3 linked regions of the Noviherbaspirillum saxi genome follow. The protein of the gene in region 2 interacts with the protein of the main gene of each other region in a pairwise test. Links are inferred from orthologs where the notes say so. Each region holds a gene or a part of one and is shown on either strand. Other genes may lie near its edges.

The links.
Region 1: the proteins of recO (region 2) and ssb interact in binary tests that used the Escherichia coli proteins (3 or more experiments, as listed by UniProt). The link is inferred for Noviherbaspirillum saxi from one-to-one orthologs.
Region 3: the proteins of recO (region 2) and recR interact in binary tests that used the Escherichia coli proteins (3 or more experiments, as listed by UniProt). The link is inferred for Noviherbaspirillum saxi from one-to-one orthologs.

Annotation. Positions count from the first base shown.
Region 1 is NZ_QYUO01000001.1:3,175,922-3,181,333, forward strand. Bases 1,176-4,086 are described here. They hold ssb (single-stranded DNA-binding protein), read right to left. Parts: upstream 2,931-4,086; coding sequence 2,421-2,930; downstream 1,176-2,420. Other genes in these bases: D3871_RS15020 (putative bifunctional diguanylate cyclase/phosphodiesterase), read right to left, coding at 1,176-2,184; D3871_RS15030 (MFS transporter), read right to left, coding at 3,003-4,086. In the rest of the region: D3871_RS15015 (HDOD domain-containing protein), read right to left, coding at 1-400; more of D3871_RS15020, read right to left, coding at 466-1,175; more of D3871_RS15030, read right to left, coding at 4,087-4,196; excinuclease ABC subunit UvrA, read left to right, coding at 4,343-5,412. UniProt on the Escherichia coli protein: Plays an important role in DNA replication, recombination and repair. Binds to ssDNA and to an array of partner proteins to recruit them to their sites of action during DNA metabolism. Acts as a sliding platform that migrates on DNA via reptation.
Region 2 is NZ_QYUO01000001.1:1,628,443-1,633,825, forward strand. The notes cover bases 2,502-5,383. They hold recO (DNA repair protein RecO), read left to right. Parts: upstream 2,502-3,483; coding sequence 3,484-4,284; downstream 4,285-5,383. Other genes in these bases: era (GTPase Era), read left to right, coding at 2,502-3,370; pdxJ (pyridoxine 5'-phosphate synthase), read left to right, coding at 4,299-5,066; acpS (holo-ACP synthase), read left to right, coding at 5,063-5,383. Also shown: lepA (translation elongation factor 4), read left to right, coding at 1-144; lepB (signal peptidase I), read left to right, coding at 141-1,052; D3871_RS07670 (DUF4845 domain-containing protein), read left to right, coding at 1,078-1,455; rnc (ribonuclease III), read left to right, coding at 1,479-2,471; more of era, read left to right, coding at 2,468-2,501. UniProt on the Escherichia coli protein: Involved in DNA repair and RecF pathway recombination.
Region 3 is NZ_QYUO01000001.1:2,293,997-2,299,488, forward strand. The notes cover bases 1,800-4,790. They hold recR (recombination mediator RecR), read right to left. Parts: upstream 3,598-4,790; coding sequence 3,001-3,597; downstream 1,800-3,000. Other genes in these bases: D3871_RS10675 (CaiB/BaiF CoA transferase family protein), read right to left, coding at 1,800-2,784; D3871_RS10685 (YbaB/EbfC family nucleoid-associated protein), read right to left, coding at 3,693-4,019; dnaX (DNA polymerase III subunit gamma/tau), read right to left, coding at 4,071-4,790. In the rest of the region: D3871_RS10665 (ABC transporter ATP-binding protein), read right to left, coding at 1-334; D3871_RS10670 (ABC transporter substrate-binding protein), read right to left, coding at 433-1,473; more of D3871_RS10675, read right to left, coding at 1,540-1,799; more of dnaX, read right to left, coding at 4,791-5,492. UniProt on the Escherichia coli protein: May play a role in DNA repair. It seems to be involved in an RecBC-independent recombinational process of DNA repair. It may act with RecF and RecO.

The sequences.
Region 1 (5,412 bases), 1.5 Mb from region 2 along the record:
CTTCCGCATCGCGTGTATTCGCGGACGACGCCATCTGTCGCGCGATGTGCCCTGCCAGCACCGACTTTTCCATCTCGACGCGTGCATTTGCCGATTCGGACGAAGCGGCGGACAAGCCGTCGACCAGCTTCAATCCGAGCGCAAGATGGCCGATCGCCTCGGTGCCCAGCACGATGACGGCTTTGGAAACGGTATTGATACCCTGCCCGAACACCGAATACATCGCGCTATTGGCCAAACGCAATACCTTTTGCGTAAGCGCCGGATCCTGCAGCACGGTGCGGGTCATATTGAACTCGCGATCGTCATCGCCGCGCATGGCGCCGATGATGGCGCTGACCACCTTGGAAAAACCGGGCAGATCGCCGCGCTGGCGCACGCGCGACCAAAGCAGTTCCATGGTTTTTTCCGCACTGACCGGGCCGGTATTTGAAAAGGCATGCATGCAGTCGGTCTCGCTCTACTCTATTGTGCAGCGGTTAGCGCAGGACTTGCCTGCTCGGCCTTGAGCAAGGCAATGATTTCATCGGGCACCAGGGGACGCCCTGTGTGGTATCCCTGGATCAGGCCGCAGCCGTGCGCGGCGAGAAAATCGAGCTGTTCCTGGTTTTCGACGCCTTCGGCAACGGTGTTCAGATTCAGATGGCTGGCAAGGCTGAGCACGACATTGCAAATGGCCACGTCCTTGACAGAGCTGGGCAAATCCTTGATGAATGCGCGATCGATCTTGAGCGTGGCGATCGGGAAGCGTTTGAGGTAGGCGAGCGATGAATATCCGGTTCCAAAGTCGTCAATCGCGATGCGCACATTACGCGATGTCATCGCGGTCAGCAGGGCTTCGGCATGCTCCGGGTCGGACATCAGGATTCCTTCGGTAATTTCGAGCAGCAGCTGCTCACCGCTCAATCCGGAAAGCTGCATCGCCTCGTCCATGATGTCGAGGAATTGATCGTTGCGGAACTGGCGCGGACTGACGTTGACCGACACATACAATGGCCGCCGCGCGACTTCTTCGAAGCGCCTGATCTGCACGCATGCCGCCTTCAGCGCCCATGCGCCCAGCAGGTTGATCAAGCCATTGCTTTCCGCCATCGGGATGAACTGGGCCGGCGACACCAAACCTTGTCCCGGACGACTCCAGCGCATCAAGGCTTCGAAGCCCATGATCTGACGGCTGCGCGCATCGACGATGGGCTGGTAATGCAGCAGGAATTCGCCATCGCGCACGGCCTGGAACATCGCCGCTTCCATCGACACATCGTGTTCCGGCTGCGTGAATTTCTCGTGGTTATAAACCACGCAGCGCGCCTTGCCGGTTTCCTTGGCACGGTACATCGCGGTGTCGGCATGGGCCAGTAATTTGACTTCACTATCGCCGTGCTCGGGAAAGACGGCTGCGCCGATCGAGGTGCCGACGTACAGCGTGTGCCCCTGGATCTCGAACGGCAGCTGCATTGTTGAAATCATGCGGCGTCCAATGATCTGGATTTCTGCCTCGGAGACCGCGCCGGGCAGGACCGCGACAAATTCGTCGCCACCGACACGCGCCAGCGTATCGACATCGCGCAGTGTCTCGGACAGTCTCATTGCGGCAACGCGCAGCAAGGCGTCGCCAACAGGATGGCCCAGCGCATCGTTGACCTTCTTGAAACCGTCCAGATCCAGCGCGACAACGGAAAAGCCGCGGCCAGTGCGGCGCGACTGTGCGATCGCCATGCGGATCCGGTCCGACAGCAGCGAACGATTGGGTAAACCGGTCAACGCATCATGCGTAGCCATGTGGCGCAATCGTTCTTCTGTGGCTTGCTGGCCGGAGATGTCGCGGCCGACGGCCAGCAATTCCTGCTCTCCCGGTCCAGCTTCATAGGCCATGACTTGCAGCTCGATCCACAGCGCGTTACCCAGGGTCTTGATGCGCACATTGGTCTTGCTGGGCTGGCTGGAACCCGCCGCTTGTGCAATCACGGCATCGATGGCCGGGCGGTCGACAGCAAGCACGAAAGCGTTCAAGACCTGCCCTACCAGTTTTTCACCGGGACAGATAAGTTCGGTCGCGCGCCTGCTTGCGTAAATGATGGTCCCGTGTACGCTTAACCGGAATACCGCATCGCCGGCAGCCTCCATGAGGCTGTCCAACTGCGTTTTTGCAGTAGTTTCAGTCCGGTCTTGACGAGTGGAAAACATTGTCAGAAGCTTATCTCAGATAAAGGCTCGGCTGTGGGCAAGGTTTTTCGGCCGACAAAGCCGCCGCTCCGCCAGCGACTTCAGGCATCTTAGCAAATTGTAGTAGGGAAATTAACGCTTGATCCAAATGTTAGAGAAGAAAATGCAGAAAAAGAATCAAAGCCATGATTTTTCAACAAAAAAGCCCCGAGGTCAGACTTCGGGGCTTTCTTTATTTGCGAGGTTTGCGGCAAAAATCAGAACGGGATATCGTCATCCATGTCGCTGAAGTTCGGCGCCGGGCGCGATGCGCCGCGCGCGGCTCCGCCGCCGCCTGCGCCCGCGCCTGCACCGGCGGAACTCTGGCGCGGCGCCGGGGCGCTGCTGCCGTAATCGTCATCCATCGGTGCGCCGGCACCGCCGCCCATTCCCTGGCGGCTTCCCAGCATCTGCATCGTGTCGGCGATGATTTCAGTCGTATAGCGCTCCACGCCATCCTTGTCGGTCCATTTGCGTGTTTGCAAACGGCCTTCGACATAAATCTGCGAGCCTTTTTTCAGGTACTGGCCGGCGATTTCCGCGAGCTTGCGGTAAAACGTGATCCGGTGCCATTCGGTGAGTTCCTTCTTTTCGCCGGAGTTCTTGTCTTTCCAGCTTTCGGTGGTCGCAACCGCAATATTGGTGACGGCGTCGCCGTTCGGCATGTAACGCGTTTCCGGATCGCGTCCCAGATTGCCGACGATGATGACCTTGTTGACCGATGCCATAAATTTCTCCTCAAGCTGACTCAATAGTGATCGTGGTGCCACAACGGCGATGCGCAGGCGGTGCTTGGCGCATCAGGCTGCCGCGACAGCCGCCGCCCTCCGCGGCAGGTTCTTCATGCTGGTGGCAATTATAAGCCAGACAACTGTCAGCGCCGCGCCAAGTACGAACACGGAAGACGGTCCGGCATGCTGCTTCAACCATCCGCCGAGCGCGCCGCCGCAAAACAGTCCGAGCGCCTGCAGCGTGTTGTATACGCCAAGCGCCGATCCCTTGGCCGCCGGCGGCGCGATGCGCGACACCAGAGACGGCTGACAGGCTTCAAGGATATTGAACGAAACGAAGAAGGCAAGCAAGAGCAAGACCAGTACCGACCAGTGCATCGCCGGCTGCGCCATGAACAGCCACAGGCCAAGCTGGACCAGGAGCATCAGGGCAATGGCACCGACGAACACCTGTTTCATCATGCCGCGCCGTTCGCCGGCAAACACTGGCGGCAGCATCAGGGCGAACGAGGCAAGCACCACCGGCAGGTAGACTTTCCAGTGGGCGGCAATCGGCAAGCCGGCGTAATCGACCAGTGCGGCGGGCACGACGACAAACATGGCCATCTGCGTCACATGCAGCGCGAATACGCCGTAATTGAGCCGCATCAGTTCGCCGTTGGCGAGTATCCGTGAGAACGGTACGCGTTCCACGATTTTTAACTTCGGGGCCGGCGGAACGATATAGATCACGATGCCGATCGCGAGCACCGACAGGATGCCGGTCAACGCAAACAGTCCGCCCATGCCGATCAAGTCATACATGACCGGGGCGGCGATCAGTGAAACGGCAAACGTCAGGCCAATCGATCCGCCCACCATCGCCATCGCCTTGGTGCGATGCTCATCCCGCGTCGTATCGGCGATGAAGGCGGTCACGGCAGCCGAAATCGCGCCTGCCCCCTGGATTGCACGACCGACAATGACCCATGCCAGCGTGGTCGAGGCAGCAGCGATAAACGAGCCAATCGCAAACAAGACCAGCCCGATGATGATGATGCGCTTGCGTCCGTATTTATCGGATGCCGCGCCAAACGGAATCTGGCCGAAAGACTGGGTCAGGCCGTAAATACCCATTGCCACTCCGACCATGGTCGCGCTGTCACCGCCCGGCAGGGTTTTGGCATGCACCGCAAAGACGGGCAGGATCAGGAACATGCCCAGCATGCGCAACGCGAAAATCGACGCCAATGACAGACTGGCACGAATTTCGTTAGAGGACATGCGGGTGCCGAGATCATCGGCGGAAGTGGTGGCTGATATGGTGCTCACGGCGGGGGATCCAGAGGATACGGCGGACTTTAAAACCCGTTATAGTATCAGGTTGACCCGTACAAAGCGCCGAAATGGCCGCACGTTGAAAGCAGTTCATGGAAGAAATAAGAATTCGCGGTGCCCGCACCCACAACCTGAAGAACATCAATCTCGAATTACCCCGCAATCAGCTGATTGTGATCACCGGCCTGTCCGGATCGGGTAAATCCTCGCTGGCGTTCGACACGCTGTATGCGGAAGGCCAGCGCCGCTACGTGGAATCGCTGTCGGCGTATGCGCGCCAATTCCTGCAGCTGATGGAAAAGCCCGATGTCGACTTGATCGAAGGCTTGTCGCCGGCAATCTCGATCGAGCAGAAAGCGACTTCGCACAATCCCCGTTCGACGGTCGGTACCGTGACTGAAATCCACGATTACCTGCGCCTGCTGTACGCGCGAGTCGGCACACCTTATTGCCCTGACCACCCGGAAAATGCGTTGGCCGCGCAATCGGTGTCGCAAATGGTCGATGCGGTTCTCGCCATGCCGGAAGACACCAAGCTGATGATCCTGGCGCCGGTCGTGGCCAATCGCAAGGGCGAGCATGTCGATCTGTTTGAAGCGATGCAGGCACAGGGCTTCGTGCGCTTTCGTATCCAGAGCGGCACCCATACCGCCAGGATCTATGAAATCGACGACCTGCCGAAGCTGAAAAAAACCGAAAAGCACACCATCGACGTCGTGATCGACCGCATCAAGGTCAAGGCCGATGTCAAGCAGCGTCTGGCAGAAAGCTTCGAAACCGCGTTGCGCCTGGCCGAAGGCCGGGCGATTGCGCTGGAAATGGATAGCGGCAAGGAGCACCTGTATTCGAACAAGTTCGCCTGCAACACCTGCGGCTATTCGCTGCAGGAACTGGAGCCGCGCCTGTTCTCGTTCAATAATCCGATGGGCGCCTGCCCGGAATGCGACGGCTTGGGCCACATCGAATTCTTCGACCCCAAGCGCATCGTCGCCTTCCCCAACCTGTCGCTGGCCAGCGGCGCGGTAAAAGGCTGGGACCGGCGCAACCAGTTCTACTTCCAGATGCTGTCGAATCTGGCCGAGCACTATAACTTCGACGTCGACACGCCCTTCGAGAAATTGGCCGACTCGGCGCAGCAGGTTGTGCTGTACGGCTCGGGCCG
Region 2 (5,383 bases):
GCGAAATGCTACGGCGGTGACATTTCGCGTAAGCGCAAACTGCTCGAAAAGCAAAAGGCCGGCAAGAAGCGTATGAAGCAGGTTGGCTCGGTTGAGGTGCCGCAAGAGGCATTCCTGGCGATTTTACAAGTGGAAGATAAATGAGTCTGCAAGCGATTCTCGGCAATTTCGCGTTAATCCTTTTCATCCTGACTATCGCTACCGGCATCATTTGGTTTCTGGATGTCTTTCATTTTTCCAGGCTTCGTCGTGTAAAGGCCGATCAGGCGCTTGCGGAATTCGATGCACGCCATGCTCGACTGCGCGCCGACGGGGTCAAGGCCGACGACAGCGGTCGATCCAGGCTGGAAGCTGAGATTCTCAGGCAGCCGACATGGATCGAATATTCGGGCAGCTTTTTCCCGGTGATTGCCCTGGTGTTTTTCCTGCGTTCCTTTCTGTACGAGCCGTTCAAGATTCCATCAAGCTCGATGGTCCCGACCCTTGTGATCGGCGATCTCATCTTGGTAAACAAGTTCACGTACGGGATCCGGCTGCCTGTTATTAACAAAAAAATCATAGACATCAATGACCCCCAGCGCGGAGACGTGATGGTGTTCAAATTTCCCAAGGACCCGTCGCTTGATTACATCAAACGCGTAGTAGGCGTGCCTGGTGATAAAATCACGTATAAAAACAAGCGGTTAACTGTGAATGGTAAAGAAATTTCTTATCAGTCACTATCGGACTATCTGGACGAAGAACATTTAAGTTACTCGAAGCAGTACGCGGAAAACTTAACTGGAATGCAACATAAGATACTTAATGACGAACGTGCTCCTGCTTATGTGCAAAATCCGGATCCATTTCCCATGCATGAACGTTGTACATATAACCTCGAAGGCTTTACCTGTACCGTACCTGCTGGACATTATTTCATGATGGGTGATAATCGGGATAACAGCCTCGATAGCCGTTATTGGGGTTTCGTTCCAGATGAAAATATTGTCGGAAAGGCATTTTTCGTTTGGATGAATTTCGGCAATATTCGTCGTATTGGCAGTTTTCAATAATTATTAGAACTCAGGGGGAGTTGGGATGAAGGTACGCGCGAAAGCGAGCGGCTTATCGTTGGTGGGATTTCTTTTCGTCATTGTTATTGTGGCTCTGCTCGCGGTACTCGGTTTGAAGCTTGTCCCGACTGTGATGGAGTACGTTGCGATCAAAAAAGCGATCGTCAACGCCAAGAATGCTGGAACAACCGCAAAAGAGATTCAGGATTCATTCGATAAGCAACGTACGACTAATTATGTCGAGTCGGTCAGCGGTAAGGATCTTGAAATCATCAAGACCGGTGAAGGTTTAGAAGTAAGTGTTGCGTATGAAAAGCGCATCCCGCTGGTTGGCCCGGCAAGTTTGGTCCTCGATTATGTAGCGACAACCGGCAAGACAGCGGCTATAAAACCTGCGCAGTAAAAGGAACTAGGCGACGAAGCGAGATGGATTTTAAGTTATTGCAAGACCGGCTGGGCCATTTGTTCAAGGATGCTGCACTCTTGCAGCAAGCCTTGACCCATCGCAGCCACAGCAGCGTGCATAACGAGCGGCTTGAGTTCCTTGGGGACTCGGTCCTGAACTGTGTCGTGGCTTCGTTGTTGTTCGAACGTTATAACAAGATCGACGAGGGTGATTTATCACGCTTGCGCGCCAACCTGGTCAAGCAACAGTCGTTATACGAGATTGCCCAGCGTCTTGAATTGTCGCAGTTCCTGCGGCTCGGCGAAGGTGAGCTGAAATCGGGAGGCTTTCGCCGTCCATCGATTCTGGCGGATACGCTTGAAGCCCTGTTTGGGGCGATATTCCTGGACGCCGGCTTCAATGCAGCGCGCGATGTCATACGCTCGCTCTACATTCCCATACTCGATACAGTAGATCCAAAGACCCTGGGCAAGGATGCAAAGACTCTGTTGCAGGAATACCTGCAGGGTAAAAAGCTGGCCTTGCCTCAATACAATGTTGTCGCTACTCACGGTGCCGCGCATAACCAGGAATTCGAAATTGAATGTCTGGTACCGAAACTGGATATTCAGGTATTTGGTACCGGAGGCAGCCGCAGGGCCGGCGAACAGGCTGCTGCCAAACTGGCGCTGGAAGCCGTACAGAATGCGCTGGTAAAAACGACTGCGTCGGGTCGCAAGACCCGCCCGCGCGCCTCGCAGCTGAAACTGGCCGGAATCGCCACGATCCAACCTGATGCGCCCATTGGAGAAGAGGTAAAAAAGCCGGCGAAAACCTCGGCCAAGGCGGATGGCAAGGCTGACTCTGTACCGGATTCAAAGCCGGACGCAAGACAGACCCGGCTGGACCTCAAAACCGATGCAAAGGCGGACGCAAAAGCGGGCGCGGCTTCACCCGAGAGCGAATCCGTACAACCGCAAGGTGGCGCCAAACTCGCATCAAACACGGCATCGCCTGAAACGAAAACTGCATGACACCTCCTGACGCTTCTCCTGATTTCCGCTGCGGGTATATCGCGATTGTCGGTCGCCCCAACGTCGGTAAATCGACCTTGATGAATGCGCTTATCGGCGCCAAGGTCAGTATTACCTCGCGCAAGGCGCAAACCACACGTCATCGCATCACAGGCATACAGACTAGGGAATCCGCGCAATTCGTGTATGTCGACACGCCCGGCTTTCAGACACGTCACGCAAATGCCCTGAATAAAACCCTTAACAGGACAGTCACCAATACACTGACTGCCGCTGACGTCATCCTTTTCATCATCGAGGCTGGCATCTTTGGACAGCCTGACAAACAGGTACTTGGCCTAATCCCGAAAAATGTCCCGTGCATACTTGTCATCAACAAGTCGGATCGGATCAAGGACAAGGCAGTGATGATGCCGTTCGCGCAGCAGGTTGCCAGCGAGCGCGATTTCACTGCAATTGTCCCGGTATCGGCAAAGCAGCGGTTCCAGCTCGACGCGCTGGAAAAGGAAATCGAAAAATACCTTCCTGTAAACCCTCCGATGTTCGGCGAGGATGACATTACAGATCGTAGTGAAAAATTCCTGGCCGCCGAAATCATTCGCGAAAAAGTCTTTCGCTTCGTTGGCGAGGAATTGCCCTATACCAGCACGGTTGTCATCGAGAAATTCGAAGAAGAAGGCAACCTGCGCCGCGTATTTGCAGCGATCCTTGTCGAACGCGATGGGCACAAGGCAATGGTCATCGGTCAAAAGGGAGCGAAACTGAAGGAAATCTCCACGCAAGCACGGCTCGATATGGAAAAGCTGTTCGGTGGGCCCGTGTATCTGGAAATCTGGGTCAAGGTCAAATCCGGCTGGGCAGATAATGAAGCCGGATTGCGCGCCTACGGCTACGAGTAGTACGCGTTCAGATTGTTGTCTTTCGACTGAGTCGCTCCCGACTGCCAATGTCCTTCCCCCTTGCCAACGACGACACACAATCTGACGCAGACCCTGCTGCGTTGGAAAGATCATTGGGCCAGGAAAATACCCCTAAATCTCAGGCGTCCGGCGATGGCCGCCGACGCGGCGCTACCGATCGGCGCGCTAAAAGTCCGGAGAGGGAAACAAGAATCAGTGCGCAGCCGGCCTTCGTCCTTCACAGTTATCCCTACAAGGAAACCAGTCTGATCGTCGACGTGTTTTCTCGCGATTACGGTCGTGTTGCCCTGGTCGCCAAAGGTGCCAAGCGGCCGCATTCCAAACTGCGCGGAGTGCTTCAGACTTTTCAGCCATTGTCGGTCGGCTGGACCGGCAAGGCGGAAATCAGAACCTTGACCGATGCGGAATGGATAGGAGGCCTGTTGCCTTTGGAAAAGGCCGCATTGCTTTGCGGCTTTTATCTGAACGAATTACTGGTCAAGCTGCTCGCCCGCGACGATCCTCATCCCGGATTGTTTGACCATTACGTGGCAACGCTCAATCAGCTTGCCCATGATGAGCCCGCGCCCATCGTACTGCGCAAATTCGAACGCGCACTATTGAAGGAAACCGGCGTTGCCGGCACACTGAGTATGGATTCGGTATCGGGCCAGCCGGTTATTTCCGATGAAACCTATGTTGTCGATCCGGAGCGCGGTCCGCGTCCTGCACATGCATCGGACAATTCGCCGCGCGTTTCGGGCAAGACGCTCCTTGATATGGAGCGGGAAGACTATACCGACGCGACGACACAATTGCAGAGCAAGTTCCTGATGCGTTTCCTGCTTGCGCATCACCTTGGCGGCACGCCGCTCAACACACGCCAAATTCTGATAGATTTGACGCAGTTATAGCCCCATCTTCTGCCATGAGCCTCTTACATCCCCACAAGCCGGTCATTGACCTTGGTGTCAATATCGACCATGTCGCCACCCTTCGGAATGCGCGAGGGACGGTTTATCCAGACCCGGTACAGGCGGCGCTGCTCGCCGAGGAATCGGGAGCGGACTGCATTACCTTGCACCTGCGCGAAGACCGCCGGCATATCCGCGATGCAGACGTGGAAGCGATCCGCCCGCAGTTGCGGACACGCATGAATCTCGAATCGGCGGTGACTGCCGAAATGCTCGACTTCGCGTGCCGCATCAAGCCGCAGGACGCCTGTCTGGTGCCGGAGCGCCGCAACGAAGTCACCACCGAAGGCGGGCTCGATGTCGCAAAGTATTTTGCCGAAGTCCAGGCTGCGGTTCGTCAGTTGCAGCGCGAAGGCATCCGTGTCAGCCTGTTTATCGACCCGGACCCGGTGCAGATCAAGGCAGCCTCCGAGTGCGGCGCTCCGGTCATTGAAATTCATACCGGCCGCTACGCCGAAGCGGATACCGAGGCGGAAATCCAGCGTGAACTTGAACGCGTACAGCAAGCCGTGTTGGAGGGCGTACGTCATGGGCTGAAGGTTAACGCCGGGCACGGACTTCACTATACCAATGTGCAGCCCATTGCCGCGATTCCCGAGATTGTCGAGCTCAATATCGGGCATGCGATCGTGGCACAAGCCGTGTTTATCGGCTGGCAAAACGCGATCAAGGAAATGAAGGCGGTCATGACGGCGGCTCGCCTCGGCATTCATAAAAAATGATTTACGGCGTCGGCACCGATATCATCCAGATCTCGCGCATCGAGGCGGCGTTGCAGCGCAACGGCGAGCGCTTCGCGGAAAAGATTCTAGGTGTCGAAGAACTGGAAAAATATCATCGGCGCAAGGCAAAAGTCGAGGCAAGAGGGCTTCGATTTCTGGCAACCCGGTTTGCGGCCAAGGAAGCGTTTTCCAAGGCAATCGGACTGGGCATGCGCATGCCCATGACCTGGCGTTCCATGCAGACATTGAACGACCCCAGTGGAAAACCAGTTGCAGTATTGCATGGTGCATTGAAGGATTTTATGGAACGAAACGGG
Region 3 (5,492 bases), 660 kb from region 2 along the record:
CATCAATGCCGCGAAACTGCAGGCCGGCAATGACGTTTTGCAGCGCGCTGCGCCAGGGCATCAAGGCTTCGGCCTGGAACATGTAGCCGGCGCGGCGGTTAATGCCTTCCAGCGGTTCGCCAAAAACCTTGATCGATCCGGAAGACGGCGCAAGCAAACCTGCGCCGACATTCAGCAGGGTCGACTTGCCGCATCCTGTAGGACCGACCACCGATACGAATTCGCCCGGTGCGATATGCAGAGTGGTATCGGCAACCGCGGTATAGCGTTGCGTGCGGTCTTCCTTGGAGACGAAGGTGCAGGTAATGCTGTCGAGGGCAAGCGCAGGTGTCATCGTTGCTGGTGTCGTGAAGTGGCATGCCTGCCTGCTGCAGGCATCGGCATGATTCTGCGCCCTACGGCGGGCGGGCCGCCGGCGCGGCCTTGCTTGGTTTACTTGTACTTCGCGTTTGCCTTCTTCACCAGTTCATTGGTGTAGGTCTTGGCCAAGTCGATGTTCTTGCTGGCGAGTTCCGGGTCGAACGCCTGCAGCGTCTTCAATGCGGTCTTCGGTCCGGCATCGGGGATCATGCCATCCGGCGAAATCGCTTCACGCACCTTCATGAAGGCATCGATATACAGCGCGCGGTCGCCCAGCAGGTAGCTTTCCGGAACCACCTTGATGATGTCGGATGGACCGGCCTTTTGCAGCCATTTCAATGCACGGACCATCGCATTGGTCAGCGCCTGTGCGGTATTCGGATTCTTTTTGAGGAAGGCATCGGTGGTGTACAGCGTGGCGGCCGGCATTGGGCCGCCGAAGACGTCGTTGGTGTCCTTCAGCGTACGCGTATCGGCGATGACCCTGACGTCATTCTTTTGCTGCAGCATGGTGACAACCGGGTCCAGGTTGGCGATCGCATCGATCTGCCCGGAGCGCATCGCCGCCAGCGCGCCGGCCGATGTGCCAACGCCGATGAAGGAGACATCGGTCGGCTTGAGCCCGCCCTTGGCGAGCACGAAATTGGCCATCATGTTGGTCGATGAACCCGGCGCGGTGACGCCGATTTTCTTGCCCTTGAGGTCGGCGATGCTTTTGTAATTGGGCATGGTCTTGTTCGAGACCGCCAGCACGATCTGCGGCGCCCTGCCCTGCAACACGAAAGCGGTGATGGATTGGCCCTTGGCCTGCATGTTGATCGTGTGTTCGTATGCGCCCGACACCACGTCGGCGCTGCCGCCGACCAGTGCCTGCAAAGCCTTGGCGCCGCCGGCGAAATCGCTGATTTCAACCTGCAGGCCTTCATCCTTGAAATAGCCGAGTTGCTCGGCAACTGTCAACGGAAGGTAGTAGAACAGGTTCTTGCCGCCCACCGCGATCGAGACTTTCGGCTTTTCCAGTGTCTGGGCAAACAGCTTGCCGTTGAAGGTGAAATAACCGGCGAGAAAAAGTGCAAGCGCAATCGCGAACTGCTTCCAGAAAGTCTTGTTCATGCTGTCTCCGACTTGTTATTCGTTGGGCTCTGCAGGCGCTCAACGCGTCCTTGCAGGGGGTTCTGACTAGATAACGCGGTCACGCGCCAACTGCGCGATCTGCTCGTCATCATAACCCAGTGCGCGCAAGACTTCAGTATTGTGCTCGCCGAGTTGCGGACCCAGCCATTTTGTCTCACCGGGCGTTACCGACAGCTTGGGTGTGATGGCTGGAAGCTTGATCGGCGTGCCGTCCGCGAACGCATGCTGTTCGAACATGCGGCGTGCAAGGAATTGCGGGTCGCTCATCATGTCGCGCACCGAATAGATCTTGCCGACAGGGACGTCGGCGGCCTTCAGCACCGCGAGGGCCTGATCAATGGTTTGCGTCGCACACCATTGCTGGATCGCGCCATCGATTTCGGCAGTGCGCGGCACGCGGCCGTCGTTGCGAGCAAGCTGAGGATCGTCGGCCATGTCCTGTCGCCCGATTGCCAGCATTAGGCGTTTGAAGATCGCGTCTCCATTACCGGCGATTACGATGTTTTCACCATCGCCGGTGGTATAGGTATTGGACGGCACGATGCCGGGCAAGGCGCCGCCGGTGCGTTCGCGCACGACGCCGGCATGATCGTATTCCGGCACCAGCGATTCCATCATGTTGAACACCGCCTCATACAGCGCGACATCGACCATCTGGCCCTGGCCGGCGATACAGTCAGTTCCGGTCTTGCCATTCCAGCGTCCACCGGTGGTGTCGCGATGGCGCAGCGCCATCATCGCGCCGATCACGCCATGCAAGGCTGCAACGGAATCGCCGATAGAGATGCCGATGCGCACCGGCGGCCGGTCGGGATGGCCTGACACATAGCGCATGCCGCCCATGGATTCGCCGATCGCTCCGAATCCCGGCAAGTCTTTCATCGGTCCGGTCTGGCCGTATCCGGACAACCGCACCATGATCGTGGCCGGATTGTGCTGCTTCAGATCCTCGTAGCCGAGATTCCATTTTTCCAGCACGCCAGGCCGGTAGTTTTCAATGATGATGTCGGCTTCGAGCGCGAGCTGCCTGGCGATGTCCTGGCCACGCGGATCTTTCATGTTCAGTGTCACGCTTTTCTTGTTGCGTGACTGTACCGACCACCACAGGGAAGTGCCATCTTTCAGCACCCGCCATTGCCGTATCGGGTCGCCGCCGTCGGGCGATTCGATCTTGATGACATCGGCGCCGAATTCGGCAAGCATGCGTGAACAAAAGGGCCCGGCGATCAGCGTGCCGAGTTCGAGTACCTTGATGCCGGCAAGCGGGCCGACGGATGTTTTTGTTGTCATGTCCCTGAAGGCTAAGGTGCGCGTTCGCGCGATTGGAGTTTGAATCCGACCAGCGTCTAGTGTAGTGTTTCACGTAGATTGAGACTGATAAAAGTGATGGATTTCGCGGCGAATCGAGGCGCACACCGCAGCAATAGCGAGCTATTGCGAGGATGTGCAACGAAGAGTCGGCGTGAAAGACGCACTTTTATGTCTCAAGAAGAGTGAAACACTACACTAGGTCGTGCGACGATCCAGCATGGCGCGCGCTATCGTTCCCGCATCCACATATTCCAGTTCGCCGCCGACCGGAACGCCTCGCGCGAGGCGGCTGACTTTCAGGCCGCGCGCCTTCAGCGTTTCACTGATGTAGTGCGCGGTCGCTTCGCCTTCGTTGGTGAAGTTGGTAGCCAGCACGACTTCGTTCACCGCACCGTCGGTGGCGCGCGTGATCAGCTTTTCCAGATGAATGTCCTTGGGGCCGATGCCGTCGAGTGGGGAGAGTCGTCCCATCAGCACGAAATACAATCCCTTGTAAGTCAGCGTCTGCTCGATCATCAATTGATCGGCCGGCGTTTCACACACGCATAGCAGCGCGGCATCGCGTTCCGGGTCCATGCACATTTCGCACAATTCGTTCTCGGTGAACGTATTGCAGCGGGCACAATGATGGACGCGTTCGACCGCTTGCGAGAGGGCGCGGCCGAGCATGGCGGCACCATCGCGGTCGTGCTGCATCAGGTGGTAAGCCATGCGCTGGGCGGACTTCGGACCGATGCCGGGCAGCCTGCGCAAGGCTTCGGTCAAAAATTCAAGGCTGGAAGGCGATTTCACTCGGACTCTCTGTCATCGCGACTGGATAGGGTCAATGCGCCTGCGGCGCTGCAGGCGCAGCGCGTCGATACGTGCTCGCCTGCATGCATGCGCCGTCAGAACGGCATCTTGAAGCCCGGGGGCAGCGGCAAGCCCGCGGTCATGCCGGACATTTTTTCCTGGGATGTCGCTTCGGCCTTGCGGACCGCATCATTGAAAGCGGCTGCGACCAGGTCTTCCAGCATGTCCTTGTCATCCCCCAGCAGGGATGGATCGATCGTGACGCGCCTGACATCGTTCTTGCAGGTCATGATCACCTTGACCAGGCCGGCGCCTGACTGGCCCTCGACCTCGATCAATGCAAGCTGGTCCTGCATCTTCTTCATGTTGTCCTGCATTTGCTGGGCTTGCTTCATCAGCCCTGCCAGTTGGCCCTTCATCATGATATTGCTCCTGCTCGTTGGTTGTTCATTGGTTATGGGTAACGGTATGCGTTACACAGGCTTGATCGAGCCTGGCACGATCGTCGCGCCGAATTCCCGCATCAGCGTCTGCACGAAAGGATCGCGCTGCATGCTCTCTTCCGCCTGGCGCTGCCGGGCTTCGCGTTCGGCCACTGCTTGCGCATTGGCGGTCTGCTGAACGGCGCCAATTTCGGTAGTGACACGTACGGCTTTTCCAAAATGTTCGGACAAGGCCGCTGTCAGTTTATCGACGGCTCCGGCCGATCGCAGTGTTTCCAGCGGGATGCGCACATGCATCATTACCGCATCGCCGTTGTCTTCGCATTGCAAAAGCTCGCTCTGCTGCGCCAATTGCTGGACCACGCCGCGCAAGGGAAGTGCCGCAGCTAGGGCCGGCCAGTTGCCATCCCAATTGAGCGACGGCATCGGTGCCGAAACAGGTGGCGACATCTTTGCCGTCGGCAGTTCCGGCACGACAATGATCGGCGGCTCTTCCAACACTGCGGTATCCGACTGTATCAATGGCTGCCGCTGCGGCTCGCTGCGTACTTCAGTTTTTTTTTGAGTCGCGACCGGAAGTGAATCGAACGACGGCATATCGCGCGCGGGCGGAGCCTCATCGTCCCATGGCGGTGGCGCGGCGCTTGCAGGACGCGCAGCCGGCGGCGTAGCAGCCTGCGATCTGCCGCCATTGCGCGCCGCTTCCAGTGCCGCGCGGGCCGGACTCATGCCGGCCGGTCTTGCCGGCTGTGATTGTGCGGCCGCTGCACTGGCATGCGCCGGCGCTTGCGCGCGGCTTGCTGTTGCGGGGGAAGAATTCAGGGTACGGGCTGGTTCCGGCGCTGCCGGCGACTGCGCGGCACGCTCGGCACCACCCATGCCGGGACGAAATGCCAGCATGCGTAATAGCGTCATCGAAAATCCGGCGTATTCGTCGGGCGCGAGACTCAGTTCATTGCGGCCATGCACAGCGATTTGATAGAACAGTTGTATTTCTTCCGCGTCGAACAAGCCGGACAGACGCAGCACGTCGTCACGCTCCGGCACATCGTCGGGCAATGCCGCCGGGACGGTTTGCGCCAACGCGAGCCGGTGCAGCAGCGTGCCGAGATCCTGCAAGGCAACGTTGTACGACAGGCTGCGAGCCGCCATTTCATCGGCGACCGCAAGCAGGCCAGTTCCGTCCTGCGCCGCCAGCGCATCGAGTATGCGGATCAGATAGGACTGGTCGAGCGCGCCGAGCATGCCCTGCACCGCTCCCAACGTCACCTTGCCGGCTGCATAGGCAATCGCCTGATCGGTGAGCGAGAGCGCATCGCGCATCGAACCATGCGCGCCTTGTGCAAGCAGACGCAGGGCGGGAGCATCAAACTCTATACTCTCTTGTCCCAATATGTTTTCGAGATGGCCGACAATATGGCCTGGCGGCATCTGCTTGAGATTGAACTGCAG